Linked DNA regions of Labrenzia sp. PHM005. The protein of the gene in region 2 binds, or shares a complex with, the protein of the main gene of each other region. Links are inferred from orthologs where the notes say so. Each region holds a gene or a part of one and is shown on either strand. Other genes may lie near its edges.

Region 1 (14,693 bases), 780 kb from region 2 along the record:
GCTGCGACCAGCCGGTCGGCGGAACCAAGATATGGCCGCATGAACGGCCCTGCATAGCCTATCCCTAAAAGGCTTTGTCCCTTTATATCCGGCCACATGCGCTCCACTGGCGCGCCGATCAACCCCCGCAGCAACTGGCCCAGTGGTAAATCATAAAAGGCACGCAGATGAACAACGTCGAGATACATATAGTCCGCCCGAAGGATAAACGCGCCGCGATTGAACAGTGATCCGCGCCATAGCGCAAGACTTCTGATTAGGGTTGCCGTCCGCCTTCCACTCTTGCTCCGCGGTTCGGTCTTTGCCACTGTGCAGCGAAACTAAATATTCGGCCAAGGAGCCTTCCATGTCCCTCAGCGGCACCACAGAAATCCATCAGTTCACGTGTTTGGATGACAACTTCGGTGTTATGATTCACGATACCGGCAGCGGTACAACGATCGCAGTCGATGTCCCCGATGCCGCTGCCTATGAGGCCGCATTGGCGGAAACCGGTTGGAATCTGACCCATATCCTGATCACCCATCACCATTGGGATCATGTGCAAGGATTGGGCAAGCTCAAAACCCAAACAGGAGCGACCGTCATCGGGCCCGAGAGGTCACGGCAAAAGATCCCCGAATTGGACAAGACAGTCGAGGACGGAGACGACGTTCTGTGCGGGCCTTATGAAGTCAAGGCGCTTGCCACACCGGGGCATACGCTCGATCAGATCTCCTGGTACATTCCCTCGATCAAGGTGGCGCATACCGGTGATACTTTGTTCGCGCTTGGCTGCGGCCGGGTGTTTGAAGGCGACAAGGAGATGATGTGGGCTTCACTCGTAAAGCTTTTGCATCACCTCCCGGACGACACCACGATCTACTGCGGTCATGAATATACCGAGGCCAATGCCAAATTCGCTCTGACAATCGAACCTGAGAATGCCGCACTTCAAGCCCGTGTGAAAACTGTGTCCGGCCTCCGGGCCAGCGGGAAGCCGACCCTGCCGACGACAATGGCTGAAGAGAAGGCTACCAATCCGTTCCTGCGCGCTGGTGAAGCCTCTGTTGCCGCTGCGCTGGGCATGGCAGGGCAACCGGCCGAAGCGGTTTTTGCTGAAATACGCACCAGAAAGGACAATGCCTAATACGCGTGCATTGGTGCAATGACGTGTTTTGCAAACACATTTTTTAGCGGTTCCATCAAGATTCTTTGAGCGGACCGCTAAAAACCACAAAGACATGCCCCCATATCACATTTGTTGTGAACCTGTAGGGGCAGAAACCATGACGATTGACCGGTCTTTAGACCATTCCGGACGGACTCCGGAGCAGCGCGCCCAGGATGTGGTGCAAAGAATTGCCAGCCAGGCCGAACCGATTCCGCTCACTCAGGGCGGTGGCCACAAACTCGACATGCAAGTGCTTTACGCCGAAGTCGTTGCCGCCTTGCGCGAAACAGTCGACGACCTGGCTTTTTGTACGAAGAATTGAACTCTCGTTAATCGCGATTTGGTAATTGCAACAGCAATAGGGAACACCTATTGCTGGCAATTCGGCTATCTCGACGAAAACGAATAAAATGCGCCCGTATCAAAAGACGCTTCTAAAACTCTACCCAAATTATTTCGGCGTTACTTTTATTTTTCTAATATTTCTGTATCCGCCACCTGTTCTTATACATTATTTTCTCTATTCGAATATCGAGGAAATGGATAATTCTACAAAGTATATGTTTTTATATACGCCAATTGCGCTTCCTGTGCTCACTTACTTGCTTTATGTCATTATCACTCAAAGTAAGAAATTCTTGAAGTACCCTTCGCTTCTTGTGTTGGACGACGGTCTTCGCTTCATGACTGCACAAAGGAAGTATTTTTGGGCATGGGAAGACCTTAAAGAGTTCAAACTTCTCTCGCATCGGTCGAAACACAACGATCCCCGGAAACACTATTTTCTTCTAACCAATTTTAAAAACAATCGAGCGGACATCGACCTTGCGAGTTCTCATTCAATTTCGCGAGCTGATATTTATCTGGATCTCAGTGATTTTTTCCGCCAAAGGAACAAAAAACGGGCCTACCGATTGCTCAGCCTTTTGAACGAAAACATAAAAAAGAATTCTGCCAAACCATTTTCAAATAACCAACGACTTTTTGGAAACGGACCGTCCTATCAACCAGTTCCAAAGGTAAACGACCGGAGCCTGATCTATTTGTCGCTTCTGTTCATGGTCGGGCTACCAGTCTTGATTTTCTATCCGATGATCATTCTAAAATTTGATCCAAACTTATATTCGGTGCAAATCATTCGCGCCTTCTTGGGTGTCAGATGATCAATGGTAATTTCAAATCAGAGATGTGGAATGCGCATTCAACTAAGTCCTGAAGCTGACCAAATCAAAGACCTCCTGAAATTGCAGCCGCATCCTGAGGGCGGGTTTTACGCGGAAACATTCCGCGATGATGTGACGGACGCCAATGGCAGGGCGGCCTCAACCCTGATCTATTTTCTGTTGCCGGAAGGGGTTTTGTCGCGCTGGCATAAGGTGGATGCGGTCGAGACTTGGCATTTTTATGCTGGCAGCCCGCTGGAACTTTCCATCAGCACAGACGGCCAAACAAAAGAGATCTTCACCCTTGGCACAGATATTCTGGCCGGCGAACGCCCGCAAGGCATCGTGCCGCGTGACGGCTGGCAACAAGCCCGATCCCTCGGCGCCTGGACCCTCGTCGGCTGCACTGTTGCGCCAGGCTTTCAGTTCGAAGGGTTTGTGATGGCCCCGGAGGGGTGGGAACCGGGGCTGTGATTATTTTCCAGGCGTCATTCTTCGCCTGGTGTCATCCCCGCCTTGTGCGGGGATCCAGTTATTTCCAGAGCATCAGGAAATTATCCTGAACAGATTTCGGCTTTCACGGACTATCTCCAGCATAGGAGGCTGTTGATAGGTGGATTGGATCCCCGCACAAGGCGGGGATGACCGATACGGAAAAAAGCTCCGCCTTACGCCAGCCCGGCAATCGCCGATGCAAAATCCTTGGCCGAAAAAGGTTCGAGATCCTCAACGCCTTCGCCCACACCGATGAAATGGACCGGAAGGCCGTGTTTGGCGGCGATGGCCACAAGAATGCCGCCGCGTGCTGTGCCATCGAGCTTGGTCATGACGAGGCCCGTGACTCCAGCGACCTTGCCGAAGATTTCGACCTGATTGAGCGCGTTCTGACCAGTTGTGGCATCCAACGTCAAGAGACAGGTGTGCGGAGCGTCAGGGTCATGTTTTTTGATCACGCGGATGACCTTTTCCAGTTCATCCATCAGCTCGGCCCGGTTCTGCAGCCGGCCGGCGGTGTCGATCAGAAGCACGTCGACTTGCCTTTCGGTCGCTTCCTTCATGGCATCAAAGGCAAGCCCGGCCGCATCTGCGCCAGTATCGCGCGCAATAACTTCCGCTCTTGTGCGCTCACCCCAGATTTTGAGCTGTTCAACAGCTGCGGCCCGGAAGGTGTCGCCCGCCGCGAGCATCACCGTCTTGCCCTCTTCATGCAATTTCTTGGACAATTTGCCGATTGTGGTTGTCTTGCCCGTACCGTTGACGCCGACCATCAGAACCACATGCGGTTTTTTACCCGAATTCAGATCGAGTGGTTCAGCGACCGGGGCCAGAACCTTTTCGACTTCTTCGGAAAGAATTTCGCGGACATCTTCAGGAGAAATTTCTTTGTCATAGCGCCCATCCGATAGACGGTCGGTGATCGCCATTGCCGTATCAACACCGAGGTCGGCCTGGATTAAAATATCCTCCAGCTCCTCCAGCATTGCGGCATCAAGCTTGCGCTTGGTGAAGATCGACGAAATGCCTTCGGTCAGCGACGATGAAGAGCGCGAAAGGCCCTTTTTCAGCCGTTGGAACCAGGAGAGTTTCGGTTCTTCTTCTAAAGGGGCAGCCGGAACTTCTTCTGAAACTGATTCTGTTACCGGTTCGTTTTGAAGTTCAGGTTCTTCAGCTGTCGCCTGCTGTTCCTCAGTTGGATCTGTCTCGCCACCTGAAGGGGCTTCAGCGGCAGCAGGATCGGTCTCGAGTTCTTCCTCTGCAACTTGAGAGCCTTCGTCCGTCTCCGGACCAAGGTCAGCAGAGATCTCAACTTCAGGTGCGATCGGCGGAACCGGTGCCGGAATATCCGGTGCAAGCTCTGGGCCTGTATGTGCGGTTAGGACAGTATCCTCACTGCTCATCGCAGCAACAGGCGCCACTTCCATCTCGACAGATGCGGTCGTGTCATCGGTGGTTTCGGGAACAGCCTGGCCGTCGGCCTGCGTTTCAACGGCTGCAGTCTCCGGTTCTTCCGGCGTATCCTTGCCGCCAAAGAGCCGCCCAAAAAAACCGCGCTTTTTCTCGCTCATAAATCCGCCTTAAAACTCGGCCGCTGATTATGCTGCCTTTGAAAGGGCTTCGCCCAACAGATGGCGCCCGGTATGGCCGATAATCCTTGTTTGCACAATCTCACCGGCAGTGCCGCCAGGCAATTCGACTTGCGTAAACTGTTCGGTGCGGCCCAGACCTTCTTTTTCGATCAGAACCGGACGCAAGCGGCCAACTTCTGCAGCCAAGTGTTTCGCCAAAGCTTCCCCGCCTTTGGCGCGGAGCCGGGCACCGCGGTCTTTGATGATGGATCGATCCAGCTGCGGCATGCGCGCGGCTGGCGTACCCGGGCGCGGCGAAAATGGGAAAACGTGCAAATGGGTCAGGCCGCATTCATCGACGATCTTGAGCGAATTTAAAAACATCTCTTCAGTCTCGGTCGGGAACCCGGCGATAATATCGGCGCCAAAAACCACATCCGGACGCAGTTTGCGGACGTCTTCGCAAAAGCGGATCGTATCGGCGCGCAAGTGCCGCCGTTTCATCCGCTTCAGGATCATGTCGTCACCCGCCTGCAGCGACAGATGGAAATGCGGCATCAAACGGTGATCATCGGCGATCACGTGCATCAGATCGTCATCTGCCTCAATGGAATCGATGGACGACAGGCGCAGGCGTTTCAGATCCGGCACCATTTTCAGGATCTTCGCGGTCAGGGTGCCGAGTTTCGGTTCACCCGGCAAGTCAGCGCCATAGGACGTGATATCAACGCCGGTCAGCACGATCTCGTTGTATCCGTTGCCAACCAACCGTTTGATCTGGTCGATCACAACGCCCATCGGCACAGAGCGGGAATTGCCGCGGCCATAAGGAATGATGCAGAAAGTGCAGCGGTGATCACAGCCGTTTTGCACCTGGACAAACGCGCGGGCACGGCCGGTCAAACCATCAATCAAGTGACCGGCGGTTTCCTCAACGCTCATGATGTCGTTGACGCGCACCTTTTCGGTTTCTGAGATGCCAAAGGCAGCAACATCGGCGTAGGACTTGCGCTCCAGTTTCTCGGTGTTGCCTAGAACCAGATCGACTTCGTCCATATTTGAAAACGTGTCTGTTTCGGTCTGTGCGGCACACCCGGTAACGATCACTTTGGCGTCCGGATTGTCGCGCTTGGCCTTGCGCACCGCCTGGCGCGCCTGGCGGACAGCTTCATTGGTAACGGCGCAGGTATTGATGAGGATGGCGTCTTTGAGACCGGCGGCCTCCGCTTCACGCTTCATCACCTCCGACTCATAAGAATTGAGCCGGCAGCCAAAAGTTACGACATCAATGCTCATGAGGCCGCTTCCGCCTCTTGAACCGCATCCCCCTCGGCCGTTTTGCGCCAAGCGAGTGTTTCCAGATCAACTTCGCCTTCGAATTCAACTTCCGTTAGGCCAGTCATCAGGACGTGATCGTCACTTTCGCGCCATTCAATCCCGATCGGACCGCCGGGCAAATGGATCGTGGTTTTGCGCCCGGCTTTGCCGTCACGAGCTGCCGCAACACCCACGGCACAAGCAGCCGTGCCGCAGGCTAGGGTCAGGCCGACGCCGCGTTCCCAGACTTTTACCCGGATCTGATTGTCATCGTAGATGTGGGCCAGCGATATGTTCGCAGCTTCCGGAAACACTGGATGGTTTTCCAGAAGCGGGCCGACCTTCTCAAGGCCATAACCTTCAACATCGTCGACCCAGAAGATGGCGTGGGGATTGCCCATATTCACGGCGGCTGGCGTATGCAGTACCGGATCATCAATCGGTCCGATCTGCAGTTCGATCGCGCGGGTGTCGGCAAATTCTTCGGCCAATGGGATCTGATCCCACTCCAGGCGCGGCTTACCCATGTCAACCGTGACGCTCTGCGGAGCATCCGCATCAAACGCATGCAGCAGTCCAGCATTGGTCTCTATGGTGACAAAGTCCTTGCCGCTCTCTTCCATCAGCAAACGGCCGATACACCGCGTGGCGTTGCCGCAGGCATCGACCTGGCTGCCATCCTGATTGTGAATGCGCATGAAGGCATCGACACCGCATGTCGAACGTTCCACCGTGATCATCTGATCGAAGCCGATGCCGTTTTCCCGGTCGCCCAATTTGGCAATCTGACCCTTGGTCAAGCGCAGCGGTTTTTCGCGGGCATCCCAGACCACGAAATCATTGCCAAGGCCATTCATTTTCAAAAAGGGTCTGGTTTCAGACGCCATACCGGGTGCACTTCATCTTGAGGGTGTCGGGAACATGGCGTGATTAAACCCGCTCATTCCGCCTTATATGGCGGAATTCTAAAGAAATTACCAGATCTCTTACCCGAAAGGGTTAGCGGTGCAGACCTGCAACTGGAGCATAGATATCCTAGTTGGGCGCAGCATCTGCTTCTGTCCATCTTGTGTTGGTCAAAATGGCGGGTCATTCTGTTAACGGCCGAATTGAAATGCTTCTGGTCCGGTCTTGAATGCATCCCAAAAAGCGACATGTGTCCGAAAGACCGTCAAAGAGTGTATAAAACCGGGATGGGCATTTTTAAAAGCTGGTGGCCATGCCGAAATTGATAGACACAGCAGGAAACGCAATAAGCTATTTGATGGGCCGCTTTGGTGACCTGAAGAGCAGCGGATCGGCAAACGGCAGTTCCTCTATGGAGGATAACTACTCCAATGCCGGTCAGTCAGTGAGGCCGGACCCTGAGGAGCGCCCCAAGCGGCAATCACGCGGCAATGTTATCGGCCTGATAGTTCCCGACATTACCAATCCGTTTTTTGCGCATCTGGCGAAGAATATCGAGATGGAAGCCGCGTCACGCGGTGGGATGGTCATGCTCGCCAATTCGCACGATGATCCGGATATTGAACGTAAACAAGTCCGCGCCATGCATGATTGGCCAGTCACCGGAGTCATAGTCGTTGCAGTGTCCGACGCCAGCCGGCCCTATGAAGCCAGCATTCCGGTCATCTCTTTGGATCGCCGGTACGGCAGTTATCCTCTCGTCGCTACTGACCAGCGGGATGGGGGCCGAAAAGCCGCTGAGCATCTCTATGAACTTGGACACCGGACCATCGCCTACATCGCGGGGCCTGAGACCATGGAAGTTGCCCGCGAACGCCGGGACGGGTTCGTTGAACAGATCAATGATCTCTCCAGTCCTGAAGACCCGATCGATCTAACACTTCATTCAGGGGATTTTGCCTTTGCCGCTGGAGAAACGATCGCCCGTGGTATCTTTCTTAACGTACGAAAAGGTGACCGGACCACAGCCATAGCCACTGCAAGCGACCAGCAAGCAATTGGCGTGCTGCGATGTGCACGCGACCTCGGTATTCATGTGCCTCAGGACGTATCGGTTGTTGGGTTTGATGACATTACTCTGGCTTCACTGGTGGTTCCGCGATTGACTACATTGCGCCAGCCCATCGAAGCGATCGCCTCCCGGGCCGTCGACCAGGTTCTAGCGAAAACGCAACAAAAAACAGACTATGCCATTCGCGGATCTTTGATTGTCCGGGAATCGTCGGCGCAGGCCAGCCGTTGGGAATAACTGCTTGTTTTGCGTCGCATTGTTTCGAGGAATGTCGTCTTTGTTTTAGGCATCTTTTGGGTTTGTCATGGTTTCTCACAAGAATTTGGATTGCATGTCAGCAGTCTGCACGTCATCTGTTGAGCAGCATCTATTTTGGAAGACAGGCCATGACTAATCGCCGGCAGATTTTGGGGCTAGTTGCAGGAAGTGCAGCCACACTGGTGATTTCCGCTGGCCCCTCTTTTGCCAAAGATCCGTTGGCGCTCACCGGATATGATCCGGTGTCCTATTTTTCCGGCCGGGCTCCCGTTAAAGGTACTTCTGACTTCACGGCCAACCATCGCGGTTTGACCTACCGGTTTTCTTCAACTCAGAACCGGGATGCATTTACTGCTGACCCTAAGAAATATGCGCCCCAATATGACGGCTACTGCGCCTACGGCGTCTCGCGCGGCTACAAGGTTGGCGTCGATCCGCTGGCTTACAAGGTCGTAAAGGGCAAGCTTTACGTCAATTACTCCCGCTCCGTTCAGCGTACCTGGAGCCGGGACATTCCCGGGTACATTGCAAAAGCCGAAGAAAACTGGCCAAGTCTGAATTAGGTTTCACGCCGAACTAGGTCGTTGCCATATAAAAAAACTCGGTCAAGAGACTTTGGGCCTGTGGGCATCCTCCAGTCGCTAGACCTTGTAGCGCTGGAGGATACCAGAATGCTGGAGGAAGCAGTTGCCCGAACCACGGTTCTTCAATCCCGCATGGCGGACCTTGGCATTCACCACGCCGTATTCACCTCCGAAAGTGCTATCGCTTATCTTGCCGGGTTCTGGGGGTACCTGGGCATTGAATTCGGCCGCCCGACTTTGCTTGTTGTGCCATCTGATGCGACACCGATTGTCATTACACCGCTGATGGAAAACGAGATGGTGCGGGAAATGACCTGGATAGATGACGTCCGTACCTGGGAAGACACTGGATCACGTAGCTGGACAAAAGCACTTGCCGATGTGCTGCCAGAAAAACCTCCTGCGATCTGGGTGGAGGCGCTGGATTTGCCAGCCCGAGTAAGGACGTTTTTCGATGATCAATTTCCGGCGATACCGCTGCGCGATATTGGGCCGGTTTTGGGCGTCCAGCGGATGATCAAGTCACCCCTTGAAATTGAGGTGATGAAACAGGCTGGTGAAATTGCGGGCGCCATGATGCACGCAGCGCATGCGTCTTTGCACGCCGGCGCGCGGGAATATGAAAGCGCACTGGCCGTGATCGAGGCGGGCACACGGAAAGCGGCAGGGTTTCTGACAGATCGCGGTTGGGAGCGGTTTATCTCACCTATGATCCACGACCTGCAGATCCTGCAAAGCGGGAAAAACACCTCAATGGTTCATGGCCGGGCATCGGTCAAAGCGTATGAGCGTGGCAATCCGGTGTATTTCTGTTTTTGCAATATGGCACAGTTCAAGCAGTACAAGCTCGGATTTGACCGCATGTTTCATATTGCAGAAGCCACCGATGGCGCAGTCCGGGTTCAACAAGCAGCGATCGATGCGCAGCAAGCGGCTCTGGCAGCGATCAGGCCAGGGGTCCAGGCTCAGGACGTCGCGGCCGCGGCCAATGAGATTTATGCAGAACGGGGATATGTAACCGGATATCGCACAGGCCGCTCCATCGGTGTTGCCTACCTGGAAGCCCCGGAATTAAAGGCAGGCGATCAAACAATCCTAAAACCCGGCATGACCTTTGCCGTTGACGGCGGCATATCAGTAGAAGGCGAATCTGCCGGTCGGATTGGTGACAGCATCGTCGTGACGGAGACGGGCTTCGACTATCTCACAAACTATCCGCGTCATGTGATGGTCACTGACAGTTGACCAAACTGCCCTGATGTTACTGACAAATCTAATCCAGCCATGCTGGCGAACCGGCGATCTTTTCAAGAAGGAAATCGATGAAAACCCGCACCTTTGCGGTTAAGACGTTGGACTTGGGATAGAGCAGCCACAATACGGTTGGATCATCAACGATGTAGCCCGGCAAGACCCGGGCAAGTAATCCCGACTTCAGCTCTTGATGCACACTCCAAAGTGAATTGGCGGAGATACCAGCGCCGGCAACGGTCGCCAATTTCTGACTAAGACCGTTGTTCATCATCAGGCGGGTATTGCTGCCCCGTGTGTCGAAGACACCTTCGGCATTGTCCGGTCCGAGCAAGCGCTTTGAATTGCGGATGCCAAAGCCAATCAGTTGGTGGTGGTCAAGGTCTGTTGGTGTTTCCGGAACGCCGGCCTTTGCCAGATAATCGGGTGATGCGCACAGGATCCGGGTATCGTCGGCCAGTTTTCGTCCTTTGAGGCTGGTGTCTTCAATAGGCGCATTGCGCAAGGCGAGATCGAAGCTGCCCTCAATCAAGTCATACTTGGCATCGGACAAACGCAGATCGAGGCGAATGCCGGGATACCGCTCCAGAAATTCTGGCAGCAAAGGCACAATATAAAGCTGGGCGAAGGTGCTGGGAGCGGTAAAGCGCAAGGTGCCGGTCGCATCCGGTTTTCCGTAGCCAAGCGCCGCCCGGGCAGCCTCCTCCTGGGCCAGTATTTCCTTCGCATAGGGCAGAAATTCTGCGCCTTCTTGCGACAGAGAAACTTTTCGGGTCGACCGGTGCAGGAGATCAGCGCCAAGCGCTCGTTCCAGTTTGGCAAGGCGTGCGCTTGCGATCGACGGAGCTAACCCCAAAACCTTGCCGGCTGCGCTGATATTGTTTTTTTCCGCTGCCAGTACAAACAAGCGCAAGCACTCAGTATCCATCCAATTATCCTGAAAATCAGAATACTGAAGTCATTAATACCTAGTTTATATCAAAATCAAAAGAAATATCTTGAGCTCACCGAACACAAATCCGCTCAGGAGGTGATGGATATGAGTTTCTATTCCGTTTTGGCCGTAACCCCGACAACCGATGCATGGGTTGCCGACTACATCGGCCCAGCGAACAAATTGGTCGCCAAACATGGCGGTAGATACCTTGCCCGCACCGCAACTCATGAACAAGTTGAGGGAACAGAAGATCCTGCGGCGTTGCGGATCATTCTTGAATGGCCGTCCCGGGCGGCCGCCCTCGCCTTCATGAACGATCCTGAATACGTGCCACACTTGGAAGCGCGGACAAACGGATCAAAAAGCTTCCATTATTTGATCGAAGGAAAAGACGATCTCGCCTGAGATCTCAACTGTTCCATCATAGCTGGGTGCAAATCATGCTGAAGACGACCCATGACCGCGGATTTCGATCTCTGAACACGGCTTATAATCAAGTGTTTAAAGCGAACCGCTTGAGCCTTGGTCTGGTTTTGCCGATTGAGAACTACGGGATGAACCCGGTTCCAAGCATGACAATGCATCTTGAACGCGTCCGGCTGGCCGAGCGGCTCGGATTCGCTGCCATCTGGCTTCGCGATGTGCCGTTTAATGTGCCGTCTTTTGGCGATGCAGGGCAGTGCTTTGATCCGTTCGTCTATCTTGGGTACTTGGCCGCTGCGACGGATCGGATCGCATTGGGCGTCGCCAGCATCATTTTGCCGCTGCGCCATCCAGCTCATGTCGCAAAAGCGGCGGCGAGCGCCGATGTGCTGTCAGGCGGCCGGATGTTGTTGGGCATTGCATCTGGTGACCGGCCGGAAGAGTTTCCGGCACTCAACGTTCCATTCACAGACCGCGGGGCGGCCTTTCGGGAAAGCTACGATTACATCCGCAGGATGGGAGAGCATGCGCCCAGCTTTGAAAACAGGTTCGGTACACCTGGCGGCGATATTGATATGTTGCCTAAGCCTGTAGCCGGGCAATTGCCGATGCTGGTAACTGGCGGCAGTCAGCAAGATCCGGATTGGATTGCGCAAAATGCTGACGGTTGGATGACTTATCCCCGCAACATTCGGCAACAAGCCGAAGCAATTGAAGCGTATAGAGCACGGATCGAAGCCTCCTGCGAGCCGGACAAACCAGTGATGCAGCCTCTGTATGTTGATCTGCAAGACAACCCTGATGCGCCCGCGCGGCCAATTCACCTTGGTTTCAGCGCTGGAATACACGCTCTTCGGGCCTATCTGAAGTCCGTTGAGGCGGTTGGTGTAAACCATGTTGGTCTCAACCTGCGTTTTAACCAGGCAGATACCGAAACCACCTTGAAACGATTGGCGGATGAATTGCTGCCCGATTTTCAGTCATGAGGATCCCCATGCAAAAAACTATTCTCATAACCGGTGCCACCGATGGGATCGGACTTGAAACTGCCAGGCTACTCGTTGCCGGTGGTCATAAGGTGCTCCTTCATGGGCGCAATTCAGACAAATTAGCAAAGGTTGACAAGGATCTGAGCGCTTTGTCTGACGCAGGCCCCATCGAAACATATGTGGCTGATCTTTCAGATCTGGCACAGGTCGGCGTCCTCGCGGGGGAAATCGCCAGCCGGAACGACCAGCTGGATGTCCTGATCAACAATGCAGGCGTTTATCGCACCAATCAGCCATTGACCGATAACGGTATGGATGTACGTTTTGTGGTCAATACGATTGCGCCATATTTGTTAACGAGAAAACTGCTGCCGCTGATGTCTTCTTGCGGGCGGATCATAAACTTGTCGTCCGCAGCCCAAGCCCCAGTGAATCTTGATGCGCTTTCAGGCCGCCGTCAGGTTGCCGATATGGAAGCCTATGCACAGAGCAAACTCGCCATCACCATGTGGACGAGAGAACTTGCAAAAGAACTTGGTTCCAATGGCCCGGATGTTCTGGCCATTAATCCGGGATCTTTGCTTGCAACCAAGATGGTCAAGGAAGGATTTGGCGTCTCCGGCAATGATATCGGGATAGGCGCGGATATTCTGGTGCGGGCCGCCTTGTCAGAAGAGTTTGCCGGACGGTCGGGAAGCTACTTTGACAATGATTCCGGTCGGTTTTCTGATCCGCACCCAGCTGCTTTGAATGGACAGAAATCAGAAGATCTTGTGGCGACGATAAAGGCGTTGGTCGATGATTTGGTGATTGGCTCGCCTCAATGAATCTCAGGCCCACTTGATCGAGCATCCCATGGACGGGATTTGGTCCTTCGGTCCATTTCCCGTCTCGCCGATCAAACGCATGGCGGTCAGAAGCTCAGGCGACCGATTTGACGCATCTCCCATGCGGGCATCATCCAGACGCCCCCGGTATTGCAACTCACCTTCGGCGTTTAACCCGAAAAAGTCTGGGGTGCATACCGCACCATAAGCCTTGGCGACACTCTGGTCCTCGTCGATCAGATAGGGAAAAGAAAAGTCATGTTCCGCAGCGAAGCGGACCATGTTTTCAGGGCTGTCGTCTGGGGATGCCCGGTAATCATTGGACATGACAGCCAGAACTCCAAACCCGTCCGCCTGCAAAGCTTTGGCGTCGCTGGCCAGCCGCCCGGCAATTGCTTTGACATAGGGGCAATGATTGCAGATGAAGGCTATCAAAAGGCCTTTCTCCCCGGCTTGGTCCGACATGGTGATCGCCGTTCCTTGCGGATCCTTGAGAGTGAAGTCAGGGGCCTTCCAGCCGAAATCACATAGAGGCGTATCAAGTGCGGGCATCGCTGTCCCTTTCCAAGTCCTGAAGGAAGTCAGTTGCCGATTTTTTCGGCCATCACCGAAATGGTTTGAACGTACACACTTGCCTTGTTCCATTTCTTCAAAACATTGTAGTTCGCCGTACCCGGCCCCCAGCTTTGTCCGCGGCGCCAACCTTTTTTGGCTAGGTAGTTGGCAGTAGAGCCAAGCACGTCGGGCACGGAGCGGATGAGATCCCGACGGCCGTTGCCGTCATAGTCGATGGCGTATTTCATATAGGATGAGGCCAGAAACTGCGTCTGCCCGATTTCTCCAGCCCAGGCTCCGCGCATTTCAGACGGCTTCATGTCACCGCGCTGAACGATATGAAGGGCCGCGATCAATTCATTTGAGAAGAACTGTGACCGGCGGCAATCGTAGGCAAGGGTTGCCAGCGAGCGCATCACCGACATATTGCCGATGTAACCGCCATAATTGGTTTCAAGACCCCAGATCGCCAGAATGACCGGAGCCGGTACACCAAACTGTTTTTCAATCCGCCGGAAAATCCGGCCATAGGTTTGGCCCAGTTTCTGACCACGCCGGATCATCGCGTTGTTGACCCGCTTGGCGTAGAATTGTTTGAAGCTCAGCTTGAAAGACTTTTGGTTGCGATCAAGGCGGATGACCTTGGAATTGTAAGTCACGCCGCTCAGTGCCGATTTGGCCACTCTCGCCTTGATACCATACCGCTGAGAATTGGTGATTAGGTTATCGCGCCATTCGTTAAAACCGGCGGAACTGTTGCCGCACTTGGCATGGACGGCGGTTGTTGCAGATAGAATAAGTGTTGCGGCAAAAAAGAGTCGAAGCGGGCGCATGAAATTCTCCCAAACCAGATAGGCCTGAGAAAACGCTAACACACCCGCTCTATTTCCCTAAGGGCAGCTTTTGATTATCCACGCCCCCGGTATGGCTGAACGCCCTGCTCGGGGATCCAGACGCCTTCCGGAGCTGGTCCGGTCTGATAAAAAACGTCGATCGGGATGCCGCCGCGCGGGAACCAGTAACCGCCAATCCGCAGCCATTCCGGATCGAGCAGATCAACCAGGCGTTTGCCGATGGAGACGGTGCAGTCTTCGTGGAAGGCGCCGTGGTTGCGGAAGGAGCCGAGGAACAGCTTCAGCGATTTGCTTTCAACCAGAAACGCATTCGGCACATAATCGATCACAAGGTGGGC
Region 2 (14,733 bases):
TGCCTACGTCAGCGGCTTGAAAAGCCTTGGCCTTACAGTTGAAAACGGCGCCATCGATTATGACGGCACAACGGACACGCTGACGATCTCAGATACCGCGCTCGGTTTTGGCGGCACGATTGCCGACATCCCCGCAGACAATGCTGATATCGGTGGTAACGACACCACTCCGAAGTTGGATCTGCCAAAGAAAACAGACCTGACCTATGAAATGTCTTTCTCGTCGGGGACCATGACCATTGTCGGTTTATCGGAAGACAACAACGTCTTTGCCGCCGACAGCTGGACATACTCCGATGACAGCAGCCTATCGATTTCTGCAAAGGTCAATGGTGAAGGCCGGTTCAAAGTAGACGGCCGCCTGGCCGGAACGCTTGCGGAAAACTACAGGTTCACTATGCCGGAGCTTCCGACTGAAGATGCGAAGCGCCCGGCAAGCCGCTGGCTCCCCTTTATGAAAACCACCCTGTTGGCGTCTTACGATGAGGTCCGTGTCGATTCCACAGCGCTCACCTTTGAAGCTTATGCCGAAGAAGGCGAAAGCGAATCTCTTGTTGCTTCTGGAACGATGCAACTGGACGGTTACAAAATGGCGGGTGCGGACAACGGCCGAATTGAACTTTATTCTCTCGACAAGCTGTCCCAGACACTACAGACCCTAGATGCGGCCTCCGGCCAAATGCTCGTGCAGACGACCACGCAAGGCAAAACCGTTTATGAGGGTATAGACGCCAATCCGTTGATCGCGCTGTTTGATCCATCTGTTTCGGAAAAAGATGAAAAACTGACAGTCATTCGCCAAGGGTCCGCGGTTGATTATGTTAGCAGCCAGGAACTTGGTGACGGTATTGCACTGAAGATCACTGTAGACCGCAATTCGCTCAATGATTTCACCATCCAAAAGCGTGAAAGTGATATTCTGGGCCTCCTCGATGGTGTCCTCACCGGCGAAACCCCGGAACCGCAGAAACTGATCACCAGCCTTTTCCAGATCTATCGGTCTTTTGGAATTGCCGATGCCCGTGTCTCCGGCATTGGGCTTGAGGTCACCAACCCTGAAGAGGACATGACAGTGAACGCCACGATCAAGGAAGTGGCTGTCACCGATTTCAATTCCAATGGCATTGGTGAAATGATGGTCGTCGGCCTTAGCGCTCCTGACCTTCCCGAAGGCGCCGCTGTATCCCTTGATTGGGCTGCCATTGGAGGCATTGAGTTTGCTGACTTCGATCCGATGGAAGCCATGATTTCCACTTTGATCGAAAATCCGGACTACGGCGACGACAACCCCTTAGAAGTTGTTCGCGCTTTCATGCCTCATTCGTTCGGGTATGAGCTTGAAGGCCTTAAAGTGGTTGTTCCAGATTACGGACTGTCTCATATCGGGCGCGCCGAAATGAAGGTTTCCACCACGGTTCCGCCGATCCCGACCAGCTATTATGCCAAAAATGAGGGTATCCAGATTCCGGTCGCTACTCTTGACGACGAGGACATGGAAAAGTTTTTGGAGGCCCTTGGGATCACAGAAATTGTTTGGTCTGATGAGACCCGTCTTTACTGGGATGAAGCCACCAAGGAACTCAATCTGGAGCGTTTGACCTTCGAAATGGAAGGCGTTGGCAGGGCGGAGGCATCGGTCCGTTTTGCCAATGTACCAAAAGCGTTGTTTGAAGACCCGGAAGGACAAGGCCAAATGGCTCTGGTTGTCGCCCAGTTTGTGGAGGCCAAGATCAGCTTTACTGATGATGGTGTTACTGAAAACGGACTGGCCCATATTGCTGGACAAGAAAACATCCCGGTCAACGTTTTCCGTGAAGCGTTGGCAGAACAGGCAGCAGAAGCAACGGCGCCAATTCAGAATGCGGCGTTTACGGATATGGTCCGCACGGCCGTCTCTGATTTCTTGAAAAACCCTGGAGAAATCTCGCTCACTCTGACCCCGTCAGCGCCGGTTCCAGTGGCGCAAATCGTGGGCAGCTTGGCAGCTCCACAAACACTTCCGGATCTGTTGAACGTGAAGGTCAAAGCGAACTGAACAAGTGACCAAATTCTGATAACAAAAAAGGCGGCCACGGGCCGCCTTTTCAGTCTTTGCTCCAGCCTATTCGGCCGCTTGCTGATGTTCTGCCGCGGATATCCGGGCTGCGCAGAACTTGAACTCCGGGATCTTGCCAAAGGGATCCAGCTGCGGATTTGTCAAGAAATTCGCTGGGGCTTCAAAGAAGCAGAACGGAATGAACAGCATGCCCGCCGAAACATCCCGATCAGCCCGGAGCGTGAGTGTGATCGCGCCGCGGCGCGTTTCAACCGTCACCTGCTGGCCGATTTCCAGCCCCTGAAGTTTGATGTCACGCGGGTTCATCGAAACGACCGGTTCCGGCTCGATGGCGTCCAGAACTGCGGCCCGCCGGGTCATCGCGCCGGTGTGCCAATGTTCCAGCATCCGGCCTGTAGTCAGAACCAGCGGGAAGTCCTCATCCGGAGTTTCATCCGGCGGCACAAGATCCGTCGGGACGATTTTGCCGCGGCCATCGGAAGTCGGAAACGATTGACCAAATAGGATCTCGTTACCTGGCGTATCCGGACTGTCCGCCGGGTAGGTGACTGTGCCTTCCCGCTCCAGACGCTCCCACGAGATGTTCTGGATCGATGCCATATGAGACCGCATTTCTTCGTAGATTGCCGGAACACCATCGTAGGACCAGTTCAAGCCGAGGCGATTGGCGATCTCAATGATCAGCTCCCAATCTGCCCGAACCTCACCTGGCATAGGCACACATGGCTGACCAATCTGAACCTGGCGGTTGGTATTGGTGTAGGTGCCGAGCTTTTCCGCATGAGCGGACGCAGGCAGAATCACATCCGCGTGCCAGGCCGTTTCAGTCAAGAAAATATCTTGGACAACCAGATGCTTCAGGCTGGCCAGTGCCTTGCGGGCGTGGTTCTGATCCGGGTCTGACATTGCCGGGTTTTCACCCTGAATGTACATCGCCTCGATGCCGCCGGCCAGAATGTCGTCCATGATCTCAACGACCGTCAGCCCTCGCACTGGATCGAGCGTCCGTCCCCAGGCATCTTCATATTCCGCGCGGATATCGGCGTTCTCAACCGAGCGGTAATCCGGAAACACCATCGGGATCAGGCCGGCATCAGATGCGCCCTGCACGTTGTTTTGACCGCGCAGCGGGTGCAGGCCGGTTCCCGGACGGCCGATCTGGCCGGTGGTCAGCGCCATAGCAATCAGACAGCGGACATTGTCCGTGCCGTGCACATGCTGGGAAACACCCATGCCCCAGTAAATAATGGAACGCGGGCTTGTGGCGTAAATCCGGGCGACCTCGCGCAGAGTGCCGGCCTCAATGCCGCAGACCGGCTCCATGGCTTCCGGAGTGAAGTCCTGGATTTTCTCCTTTAGCGCTTCAAAACCATCAACATGAGCCGCGATATACTGCTCGTCATATAGCTTTTCAGTCACAATCACATTGAGGATGGCGTTGAGCATGGCAACATCCGTCCCTGGCTTGAAAACCAGGCTGTAATCGGCATGACGCATCAGGCCTTGACCACGCGGATCCATGACAATCAGTTTGGTGCCGTTTTTCGCTGCCTGCTTGATGTAGGTCGCGGCCACCGGATGGTTTTGTTCCGGCCGTGCACCGATCACAATCATGCAGTCGGCGTCTTCTGCGGCGTTAAATGGCGCAGTCGTTGCCCCGGAACCAATGCCTTCCATCAGCGCAGCCACAGACGAAGCATGGCAAAGCCGCGTGCAGTGATCGACGTTGTTGGTTTGGAACCCCTGCCGGATCAGCTTCTGGAAAAGATACGCCTCTTCGTTTGAGCCTTTGGCAGAGCCAAAACCCGCAATGCCCGCGCCACCTTTGGCGTCGAACGAAGCCTTCAGTCCGTTTGCGGCCCGATCAAGCGCTTCTTCCCAAGTCGCCTCCCGGAAAACGTCCAGATAGTTGTCGAGGGTCATGGAGATGTTGCCGCGTTTGGGCGCATCATCCCGGCGGATGAGCGGTTTGGTCAGCCGCTCCGGACTGGACACATAGTCAAAACCGAAACGGCCCTTCACGCAGAGGCGGTTTTCGTTTGCCGGGCCATCGCGGCCTTCAACACTGACGATCTTGCCGTCTTTGACCGAGACAGAGGTCAAGCAACCGACACCACAGAACGGACAAACGCTGTCGATGGTTTCTTCCGGATAGACTTCCCTGGTCGTCGCGGTGGCGTCCATCAGGCTCTTTTCCATCAGCGCCCCAGTCGGGCAGGCAGAAACGCATTCCCCGCAGGCCACGCAGGTGGAGATCCCCATCGGATCTGCTAGATCGAAGACAGGCGCAACATGCGAACCGCGGTCGGCCATGCCAATGACATCGTTGACCTGGACTTCCCGGCAGGCCCGTTCACATAGATTACAGGCGATACAGGCGTCGAGATTGACCGCGATTGCCGGATGGGAGACGTCTTGCGCTGGCTTTTCACAAGGTGCAAAGCGGCTGGATGTGACACCAACCGCATCAGACCACTTCCAGAAATCACTTTCCGGATCCGGATGTTGATCGCGGCTCGGCTGATCGGACGCCAGCAATTCGAAGACCATCTCGCGCGCTTTGGACGCCCGCTCAGTGGCGGTTTGAACCACCATGCCTTCCGCGGGTGTCCGGATACAGGAGGCGGCCAAAGTACGCTCGCCCTCAATATCAACCATACAGGCGCGGCAATTGCCGTCAGAACGATAACCCGATGCATCCTTGTGGCACAGATGCGGAATGGCAACGCCTTCGCGTTTGGCCACTTGCCAGATGGTCTCACCATCTTCAGCTGTTACGGTTTTGCCGTCGAGAGAGAAGGTGACATTACTCATACTTCAAACTCCTCGGAAAAGAATTTTAGCACGGAGGCCACTGGGTTGCTCGCCGCTTGTCCCAGACCGCAAATTGAGGCGGACCGCATCACTGCATCCAGGTCGGCGATCTTGTTCTTGTCCCAATCGCCATTCGCCAGAAGCTGTTCCATCTTCTCCGTGCCCGACCGGCATGGCGTGCACTGACCGCAACTTTCGTGCTTGAAGAAACGCATCAGATTGAGTGCGGCATCGCGCATATCGTCCTGATCGGAAAAAACAACGATCGCGTGACTACCAATGAAACAACCGTGTTTGTCGAGCGTACCGAAATCGAGCGGCTCATCAGCGAGGGACGCGGGCAGAATACCGCCAGACGCCCCGCCAGGCAGATAGCCCTTGAAGCTGTGGCCCTCATCCATGCCGCCGCAGAATTCGTTGAGCAGCTCATTCATGGTTATCCCGGCAGGTGCCAGTTTTACACCCGGCTCCTTAACCCGTCCGGATACCGAGAATGACCGAAAGCCCTTGTGGCCCCGGCGGCCTTGTTCGGCGAACCAGTCAGGCCCTTTTTCGACAATGTCGCGGATCCAAAAGAGGGTCTCAACATTGTGATTGAGGGTTGGACGGCCAAAGAGCCCAACCTGGGCGATGAACGGCGGTCGGTGGCGCGGCAGGCCACGTTTGCCTTCGATCGATTCGATCATCGCGCTTTCTTCGCCGCAGATGTAAGCACCCGCACCGCGGCGCAGTTCGATATCGATTGAGGTGATGATTCCTGCAGCCCGTAAAGCGGCGATTTCGGTCTTCAGGATTTCAAGAACCGCTGGATATTCATCACGCATATAAAGATAAACGCGATCAGCTGAAATCGCATGGGCCGCAACCAGCGCTCCTTCCAACAGCCGGTGCGGGTCACTTTCCAGATGATAGCGGTCTTTGAACGTGCCAGGCTCGCCTTCATCACCATTAATGGTCAGAAATTTCGGACCTGGTAAATCATTGACGATTTTCCACTTGGTACCGGTCGGAAAGCCCGCGCCACCCAGGCCGCGCAAACCAGCCGCAAGCGCCATGTCCGCAATATCTGCAGCAGCCAACTCACCGGATCGTACGCGCTCGAGCACATTGTAACCACCGGCAGCCTTGTAAGCTTCGAGTTTTGTGTATTCCGGAATGACAGGGTCAACCGAGCCTTCAAACAACGTCGCACGAACGGACATTTCGCTGGCGTTGTCGACAGCGCGTTTGCCGACTTGAACAGCCGGCGCACTGGCACAGCGGCCTATACACGGCACTTTCTGGATGCGGACGTTTTTGGGATCAACACCGCTTTCCAACGCTGCGGCCAGAGCATCAGCACCTTTCAGGGAACAAGCAATGCTGTCGCATACTCGCACGGTCACAGGCGCCGGTTTGGTCTCATCCTCACGAACGATATCGAAGTGATGATAGAAGCTCGCGACTTCGTAGATCTCGGCTTGAGACAGACGCATTTCTGCTGCGAGTGCCCGCATGTGCCGGGCCTCCAGACAGCCATACGCGTCTTGAATTTTATGCAAATGCTCGATCAACAGATCGCGGCGGCGCGGCTCATCCCCCAAAAGGTTCCGAACCTCGGCCAAAGCCGCATCTTCTAATTGACGCCCTTTTGGCTGGGACGGCTTGCGTGAAAGCCCCTTGCCGAAAGACATTGGCGTTTACTCCCAAAAAGATTTCGTTGGCCGGATGTTATTCACCGGGACCAGCCCTTTCTGTTTGAAAAACGACAATTGCCGCTCTAAAGCTGACGCTTTAGAACAAGCTGTTCACATTGCAGATATTTTTTCAGGTCAGATCGTCAAATGCGCAAAAGCTGCGACGACCTTTTCATAAACCGGCCGTTTGAATGGCACGATGAGATCTGGAACACGGGATACATCTTCCCAACGCCAGTCATCAAATTCAGCCGAATGGCCATCTGGCGGCGTCAAAATATTGACTTCGTCGTCAGATCCTTCGAACCGGTAAGCCAGCCACCTTTGAGCCTGCCCACGGTGTTTTCCCTTGCGCGTGTTGCGCAGGATTTCTTCCGGATAATCATAGGCAAACCACTCAGGCGCCTCTTCCAAAAGTGTCACCGAATGGATTGATGTTTCTTCATAGAGCTCGCGGCGCGCCGCTTTTTCTGGCGTTTCGCCGGCATCAATGCCGCCTTGCGGCATCTGCCACTTGTAATCGTACCCGTTTTTGTTGGCTTCTTGAGACCGGCTGCCGACCCAGACCTTGCCCTGGCGGTTGATCAGCATAATGCCGACACAGGGCCGGTACGGCAGGCCATCCACAGCTTCAGGATACCCTGGTCCAAAATCCAATTTTGTCACGAAAAACCTCGTTCGAAATACCGGATGTTACTTGTTTTCACGGTCAATCGTTGCACTGACTGGGACAAGCTGCAGGCCACGCTGCTCCAGATCCTGAACCCATTCTTCCAGTTGACGTACTGTGACCGGTAGTGCTGAACCGGCAGCAACCGCAAATCCGCGCGCCCGGGCCACACTCTCCAGCTGAAGCAGCTTTGCATCGATATTGCTCTCACGCGGGACTTCATCAAGCACCACATCAACCCCGCTGAAGGGCATGCGAACGTCAGCGGACACTTCGCCTGCGATGCTGCGCGACGTCGTCCCATTGTCAACGAACATCAACCCGCGGGATTTCAATTTTTCGAGCAGAAACTGCATGGATGGTTTTATCGATGTATACCGTGCGCCCATCTCACCAATGACACCGACATAGTTGGTGACCCGTGTCAGCAAAAACGCCAGTCTGTCGAGAAGTTCTGCCGGCTTTAAACTGACAAGCAGCGTATGTGGCCCTGGATCATTGTCCGGGAAATCAAAGGGTTCCAACGGGATTTGCAACAACAGTTCATGGCCTTTCATCCGGGCCTGCTGCATCCAAAGGTCAAGATCCGAGCCATAGGGCGCCAATGCAAATGTCACATCGGGCGGCAAGCGGTCGATCGCGTTTTGTGTCCCGGCTTCGCTCAATCCGAGCCCCGTGATAACGACCGCAATTTTCGGAATGGACGTAAATTCCGTCGCAATTGGCCGCGAATAAGCATCAAGCGGGCGTACACCGGCGTCGCTGATCATTGGCAAGAAGCCGTAATCGGACCGTTCGCTCACTCTGGTGTCTGGGTTGATCGCCAATCCCGTGATTGGCGCGTCATATTTCAGCCCATCCGGACGGATGATCATTTCATAGCGTGGCCCTAGGAAGTCTCCGCCGTTCTGCGGGCGTAAATTCGGGCCAAGCTCCCCTCCGACCGTTGGCCGGATCTCAACAACTTCAATATCTTGCGAGGTGATCCCTTCAACAACTTCGTCCAGAGGCAAAACCGCAACCGGTTCGCCGCCCAAAGGATCGTCGACCACTAGAATCCAAATAAGCGCCGTTGTGAAAACGACACTTATCAAACCTGCACCAATCAAACCAAACGGCAGCCTGACCAGCCGCCGTTTTCCCATTCCTAAGGGAGCTGTGAGATCTTCGCTCGCCATACCGTCCGGAGCCTTTTGGCCGGCGGGCTGCCGGCTCGATCGTTGTTATTTGATACGCAGAACGAATGGAAAAGCGCGCCGCTACCGGCGCGCCTTGAAATCTTAGTTCGGAACCGCGGCCGTGTCCGCAATCGGCGGGAAGGCGCTATTGACCTGAACGCCACGCAGGAGATCCAATGCGAGGTTCAACTGAGTGTCATCTTTCGGATCCGGCGGGACATAAGCCTGGCTGCCGGACTTTTCTTCGCCGTCAGCTTCCAAGTGACCACGCAGGCCTGCTTCGCCCTTTGTGTTGACCCGGCCGACGAGTTCTTCAGGCAGTTCCTGGAGCGCTTCAATGTCCGGCACGATGCCCTTGGCCTGAATGGACGTTCCTGCGGGTGTATAATACCGCGCGGTTGTCAGACGGATCGCGCCATTGGCCCCAAGGGGGATAATCGTCTGGACGGACCCTTTACCGAAGGACCGCGTCCCAAGGATGGTGGCCCGGCGGTGATCCTGCAGAGCGCCTGCAACAATTTCAGAAGCAGAAGCAGACCCGCCATTGACCAGAACAATCACAGGCTTGCCACCGGTCAGGTCACCGGCACGGGCATTGTAACGCTGAGTTTCTTCAGCTTCACGGCCACGGGTTGAAACAATCTCACCGCGATCCAAGAACGCATCAGATACCGCGATAGCCTGATCCAACAATCCACCTGGGTTGTTGCGCAGGTCGATGACGAAGCCTTTCAGCTTGTCCTTACCGATCTTCTCTGCAGTTGTTTCAAGACCTTTTTTCAGGCCATCAAAGGTCTGTTCGTTGAACTGGGTTACGCGGACATACCCAATATCATCCTCTTCGCGCCAGCGCACCGAACGGATCCGGATAATGTCGCGCGTGATCGTGATTTCAAGCGGTTCAACGCGGCCATCACGGCGGATGCTGACCACGATATCGGTGTTAACTGGCCCACGCATTTTTTCCACGGCTTCGTTCAAGGTAAGGCCCTGAACCTGTTCGCCATCGATATGTGTGATCAGATCACCCGCCAAAACACCTGCTTTGGCTGCTGGCGTATCGTCAATCGGCGACACTACTTTCACCAGACCATCTTCCATGGTCACCTCAATGCCGAGACCGCCGAATTCGCCACGGGTTTGTACCTGCATGTCGCGGAAGCTCTTTGGCGACATATAGCTGGAATGCGGATCAAGGGAGGTCAGCATCCCGTTGATGGCGCTCTCAATCAGCTGAGCATCATCAGGAACTTCCACATAATCCGACCGCACCCGTTCAAAGACATCTCCAAACAGGTTCAATTGCCGGTACGTATCCGTTGCAGCGGCATTGGCCTCCGCCGAAACATGGAACGGCATTTGGGACAAGGTGGTCACAGCTGCAGCCCCCATCAGGGCACCTGCCAGCAGCAAGGAAGCTTTCCGTATCATCCGCGAGCCTTTTCTTCTTCTGTGCGCGCCCACCACGGGGTGGGATCGACCGCACGGCCGTCCTTCCGAAATTCAACATATAATATCGGCTGGGTCGAGCCCAAACCGAATGTGGAGGCGCTAGCCCATTGGGTTGCCCCCATAACGCCAACCGGTTCCCCGGCCAAAACAAATTGCCCCAGCTCTGCATCTATCCGGTCCATGCCGGCCAGGAGCACATGGTATCCGTCTCCGGTGTTCAGGATCAAGAGCTCACCATAAGATCGGAACGGCCCTGAATAAACCACCCAGCCATCCGCTGGCGAGGTCACATTCGACCCCGGACGTGTTGCAATCGACTGGCCTTCCGTCATACCGCCGAATTCGTCTTCCTGCCCAAAATCCTTGAGCACCGTTCCCGAGACCGGTTGCGGCAATCGACCGAGGGCATCCTGAAACGCAATTGCCGGAGCCAAACGGCCCGGATCGGAAAACGGATCAAATTCACGCGATCTTGTCCGGCCAGTTTTCAAGGCCGCCTGTCTGGATTTTTCCGCCGCCTCGCGTGCGCTGTCGATTTCAGCTTCCAAATCTGCAATCAGTTCCTTGAGTGAACCTGCCCTGGCGGCTAATTCTTCAGCCCGGCGTTTCTCATCTGCAAGGACTCGAACTGTTTTAGTATGTTCCAGCCTTTTGGCGCTCAGGAGAAGTTCAAGCCGCGACTTTTCCTCAGCCAATCGCATTGCATCGCCGCGAAGACGGCGTTCTTCCTTAGCAATGACAGCCTTAAGCCGTTGTAATTCTTCGAGATCGGCCGCAAGCGCCTCTGTTTCCACCCTCAGTTCGGGCATCACCGCGTTTAGGAGAATCGCACTTCGAACCGCCGACAACGCATCACTTGGCCGGACAGCGAGGGCTGGCGGCGGTCGCCGGCCGATTCTTTGAAGTGCCGCGAGAACCTCAGCGAGGACATCCCGGCGCGCAATCAAGGACTGACGGACCGCATCTTCATTTTCACCGAGGCTGCGCAGGCGACGTTCGGTGTCGGTCAACTCCGTTTCCAGCCCGCGGATGGTATCGGCCGTATTGATAATTTTGGCGTTCAGCGTATCCCGATCCCGGTCCAAAGTTTGGATTTCCCGGGCAATAGCAGCCTGCCTATCGGCTGAAACGGTAATGTCGGACGTGAGGGCTGCAAGTTCCTTTTCCCGCAGATCTCTTTTGGCGATGGCCGCTTCAATTTCAGGTGAATTGGTCTTAACTTCGACCGTTTCCGGATCAGTTTGCTCCGTTGCAACTGCAGTCGACGGGCCTAAAGCTGCGCACATCACGATACCGCCAAGGAACAACTTGGCTCTGCCAAGCTCCTTCAGCGCGAATAGCACACCCCTGCCCGGATCTGTTATCAACGTGCCTCTAACTCCCATTCGGCCTACAATTTGCGATACCGTCATCGTGTTAACGAACCGTTTACCCTGGTATCCAATTCGTTAATGCAGCAATATTTGTCCACCAATTGCAGCCGTTTTTTCTCTACGCTGGGAATGCGGCGATATGCTGGCAAACTTTTGTGTTTGGGAAAACCGTGAGATTCATCCGTTGATAATGCGGTGTCATACCCGATGATATGGATGCCCAGACTGAATAGTGATCGCCCTATAGATCTGTTCGGCCAGCAGTATCCGGGCAATTTGATGCGGCCAGGTCATCGCGCCCAGAGCAAGCTTTAGATCTGCGCGTGCAAGCATCTCCTGCCCGTGCCCATCGGCTCCACCGATCGCAAAAACGATGTCTGGGATGCCATCATCCTTCCAGGCTTCCAGACGCCCTGAGAACGCTGGACTGGTTAGGTTCTTCCCGTTTTCATCTAATACCACAAGCTTGGCACCTGACGGCAAAGCCTGAAGGATCGCCTTCGCCTCATCAGCCTTGCGATCTTCTGCCCGCTGGCCGCGGCTTTCTGGCAATTCGGTGATCGCAACATCAGTGATGCCAAGCGCGCGTCCAGCCTTACGCGCTCTGTCCAGATAACGGTCGAAAAGATCTTTATCTGCACCCGCTTTCATGCGGCCAATGCAGATGAGTGAGAAGCGCATAAAATCCCCGCCGGACAAATTCCGGTGTTACGGCTGCGTCGACAATGTCACGAGATTCTTGGTTTAGAACCTCGATCCGGGATTAGCCGATGAACTGCGGAGCTTCATCCGTTTCCGGGGCCCACATCTTTTCCAGATTGTAAAAGCCACGAACTTCAGGACGGAAGATGTGAATGATCACATCGCCTGCATCAATCAGTACCCAGTCGCAAGTGGTTTGGCCTTCCACAGTTGGATTGCCGTGCCCTGCAGATTTCAGATCGCGCTGCACATGGTCCGCAATCGCCCCAACATGACGATGGGAGCGTCCGGACACAATCACCATGTGATCTGCCAGGGAACTTTTTCCTGCGATGTCGAGAGTAACGAGGTCCTCGGCTTTGGAATCTTCTAAGCTCGCAAGAACCGTATCGAGGAGGCCTGCCGCAAGGTCTGCGCCTACGGAAGCCTTCAGAGGAGTGGACATATCTGTCCGCCCACTTTCAATGGACATAGTCAGGTGGAGTGCCTTTCACTTTGGTTTCTGTCCTGCGTCCAACGTCGTCACGAACTTGATGGTTCGGCTTTGTACGTCACCCGTTTTGGCGCCAGGACCGGTTCATCGGTATACGACCGCTTCCTCCGGCGATCAATTAACATAATACCGCGTCCCACTTGGCAATTTCAAGACAACGGAGTTTTCACAAGGGTGTTTAGCGTTAACGGCTCGAACGTTGTCTAAGATCTGTTGACGAAGATTGGTCGAGTACCGTGTGCAAAAATGTCCAAACCGGCGGTTCCATTTCTGGCAACAATGCGGCGTCTTCTTCCGGAAGCCGATACTTTTCAAAGGCTTTTGCCATTGGCGAGGACATGACAGATAAAGACGCGCCGGGCCTGTCGACCACGGCGACTGGCACGGTCCCCAATATCCCCCGCCAATCTTGCCAGCGGTGGAAATCGGCCAAATTGTCAGCACCCATGACCCAAACGAATCGCACAGCCGGGTTCCGGGAGCGCAGCGCCTGAAGCGTTTTGGCCGTATAGGGCGTGCCGAGCACTTTTTCGTGCGCGGTCACCTTCATCCGCGGATGGTTGGCCAGTGACTGTGTCTGTTGCAGCCGGTTTTCCAGCGGAGCAAGATCTGAGTGGCTCTTGAGCGGATTGCCAGGAGTGACGAACCACCAGACCTGATCCAGGCCCAACCGTTTCAAAACCGTGTCCGCCACCATCTTGTGACCGGAATGCGGTGGATTGAACGACCCACCGAAAATCCCGATACGATTGCCCGCTTCACAATGTGGCAGTTTCAGCCAGTCCCGACTTCGGGCCTGGCTGGAGGAAGACTTGCTCATGGACGAATTTGGCCCGTCCCATGCACTTTGTATTTGAAGCTGGTGAGCTGTTCGACACCAACCGGCCCGCGGGCATGCATCCGTCCGGTGGCAATGCCAATTTCCGCACCCATGCCGAATTCGCCACCATCGGCGAACTGGGTCGAGGCATTGTGCAATACAATCGCCGAATCGACTTCCGCCTGGAACCGGTCTGCGGCGGCCTGATCTTCGGTGACGATACAATCGGTGTGATTGGACCCGTATTTGGTAATGTGCGCGATCGCCGCGTCGAGATCCGGCACGATCATTGCGGAGAGGATCTTGTCCAGATACTCCGTTGACCAATCCTCTTCGTTCGCTTGCAAAACACCGGAGCCAATCTTTTGAACTTCGGCATCGCCACGGATTTCGCACTCCCCCGCGTTCAACGCCTCCAAAATTGAAGGCAAGTGGCTTTCAGCGACGTCTTCATGCACAAGCAGCGTTTCCAAAGCGCCGCAAATTCCTGTCCGGCGCAGCTTGGAGTTTTTCACGATCGCGACAGCCTTTTCGAGGTCTGCTGCTTTATCGACAAAGATGTGCACCAGACCTTCGAGGTGCGCAAAGACAGGCACACGCGCTTCGGTTTGAACACGCTCGACAAGGCTGCGGCCACCACGCGGAACGATCACATCCAGATTGCCATTCAGCCCGCGCAACATTTCACCAACGGCTGCCCGATCCGTCACGGGAACGATCTGGATTGCGTCTTCCGGCAGGCCGGCTTCCACCAGCCCCTTTTGCAGCGCTGCGTGGATCGCCTTGTTGGAGTGGATGGTGTCGGAACCGCCACGCAAAACAACCGCATTGCCTGCCTTGAGGCACAACGCTCCGGCATCGGCGGTCACATTCGGCCGGCTCTCGTAGATCACCCCGATTACGCCAAGTGGTGTGCGAACCCGTTCGATCTTGAGGCCGTTGGGGCGGTCCCAAGCTGCCATCACGCTGCCGACGGGATCTTCGAGCGCAACAATGTCTTCCAGTGCCTTGGCTATCGCTTCGATGCGCTCTTCGTTCAAGGTGCCACGATCCAAGAACGCAGCGGTCTGACCATTGGCCTTCATCGCCTCAACGTCATTGGCGTTGCCCTTAAGAATAGTTGGGATCGCTGCCCGAACAGCCTTTGCCATTGAAAGCAAAGCCGTGTTCTTGGCCTCGGTTGGGGCATTGGCAAGCACCCGGCCAGCAGCCCGCGCGCGTGTGCCGATCTCCGCCATCAAAGCTTCCGTCGACAATGCCTCAACCTTATCCAACATTCCTTCAACTCCTGTTTGGCGATCTTCTCGTTCACCGCCTCATATGGTGTTTTTAACTTGTTCCGTTCAAAAAGCCATCTTCCAGGACCAGATCGTCCCGGTGGATCATTTCCGCGCGCCCCGGATAACCGACGATGGCCTCGATTTCCCGGCTGTTGCGCCCGGCAATCAATTGCGCTTCTTCCATGTCATAGGCAATCAACCCACGGCCGATCACGGCGC

What was found.
Region 1: the proteins of FJ695_RS01180 (region 2) and dapF are in contact, whole or in part, in a solved structure (PDB 5YGU), measured with the Escherichia coli proteins. The link is inferred for Labrenzia sp. PHM005 from one-to-one orthologs.

What each region holds. Positions count from the first base shown.
Region 1 is NZ_CP041191.1:999,630-1,014,322, forward strand. What follows is about bases 4,631-7,577. They hold dapF (diaminopimelate epimerase), read right to left. Parts: upstream 6,587-7,577; coding sequence 5,675-6,586; downstream 4,631-5,674. Other genes in these bases: mtaB (tRNA (N(6)-L-threonylcarbamoyladenosine(37)-C(2))-methylthiotransferase MtaB), read right to left, coding at 4,631-5,678; FJ695_RS04390 (LacI family DNA-binding transcriptional regulator), read left to right, coding at 6,919-7,577. Outside these bases: FJ695_RS04350 (class I SAM-dependent methyltransferase), read right to left, coding at 1-188; gloB (hydroxyacylglutathione hydrolase), read left to right, coding at 347-1,129; FJ695_RS04360 (hypothetical protein), read left to right, coding at 1,269-1,475; FJ695_RS04365 (hypothetical protein), read left to right, coding at 1,693-2,316; FJ695_RS04370 (cupin domain-containing protein), read left to right, coding at 2,347-2,790; signal recognition particle-docking protein FtsY, read right to left, coding at 2,985-4,382; more of mtaB, read right to left, coding at 4,410-4,630; more of FJ695_RS04390, read left to right, coding at 7,578-7,914; FJ695_RS04395 (YHS domain-containing (seleno)protein), read left to right, coding at 8,064-8,498; FJ695_RS04400 (Xaa-Pro peptidase family protein), read left to right, coding at 8,607-9,764; FJ695_RS04405 (LysR family transcriptional regulator), read right to left, coding at 9,793-10,698; FJ695_RS04410 (DUF1330 domain-containing protein), read left to right, coding at 10,810-11,112; FJ695_RS04415 (LLM class oxidoreductase), read left to right, coding at 11,148-12,116; FJ695_RS04420 (SDR family NAD(P)-dependent oxidoreductase), read left to right, coding at 12,125-12,946; FJ695_RS04425 (thioredoxin family protein), read right to left, coding at 12,950-13,498; FJ695_RS04430 (lytic transglycosylase domain-containing protein), read right to left, coding at 13,528-14,334; queF (preQ(1) synthase), read right to left, coding at 14,409-14,693. UniProt on the Escherichia coli protein: Involved in the succinylase branch of the L-lysine biosynthesis and in the biosynthesis of the pentapeptide incorporated in the peptidoglycan moiety. Catalyzes the stereoinversion of LL-2,6-diaminopimelate (L,L-DAP) to meso-diaminopimelate (meso-DAP).
Region 2 is NZ_CP041191.1:216,744-231,476, forward strand. Bases 5,448-8,434 are described here. They hold FJ695_RS01180 (RNA pyrophosphohydrolase), read right to left. Parts: upstream 7,213-8,434; coding sequence 6,682-7,212; downstream 5,448-6,681. Other genes in these bases: FJ695_RS01175 (NAD(P)H-dependent oxidoreductase subunit E), read right to left, coding at 5,448-6,543; FJ695_RS01185 (divergent polysaccharide deacetylase family protein), read right to left, coding at 7,240-8,394. In the rest of the region: FJ695_RS01165 (hypothetical protein), read left to right, coding at 1-2,035; fdhF (formate dehydrogenase subunit alpha), read right to left, coding at 2,102-4,870; more of FJ695_RS01175, read right to left, coding at 4,867-5,447; FJ695_RS01190 (S41 family peptidase), read right to left, coding at 8,497-9,825; FJ695_RS01195 (murein hydrolase activator EnvC), read right to left, coding at 9,822-11,189; 23S rRNA (pseudouridine(1915)-N(3))-methyltransferase RlmH, read right to left, coding at 11,418-11,900; rsfS (ribosome silencing factor), read right to left, coding at 11,983-12,366; FJ695_RS01210 (nicotinate-nucleotide adenylyltransferase), read right to left, coding at 12,599-13,234; FJ695_RS01215 (glutamate-5-semialdehyde dehydrogenase), read right to left, coding at 13,231-14,511; proB (glutamate 5-kinase), read right to left, coding at 14,564-14,733. UniProt on the Escherichia coli protein: Master regulator of 5'-end-dependent mRNA decay.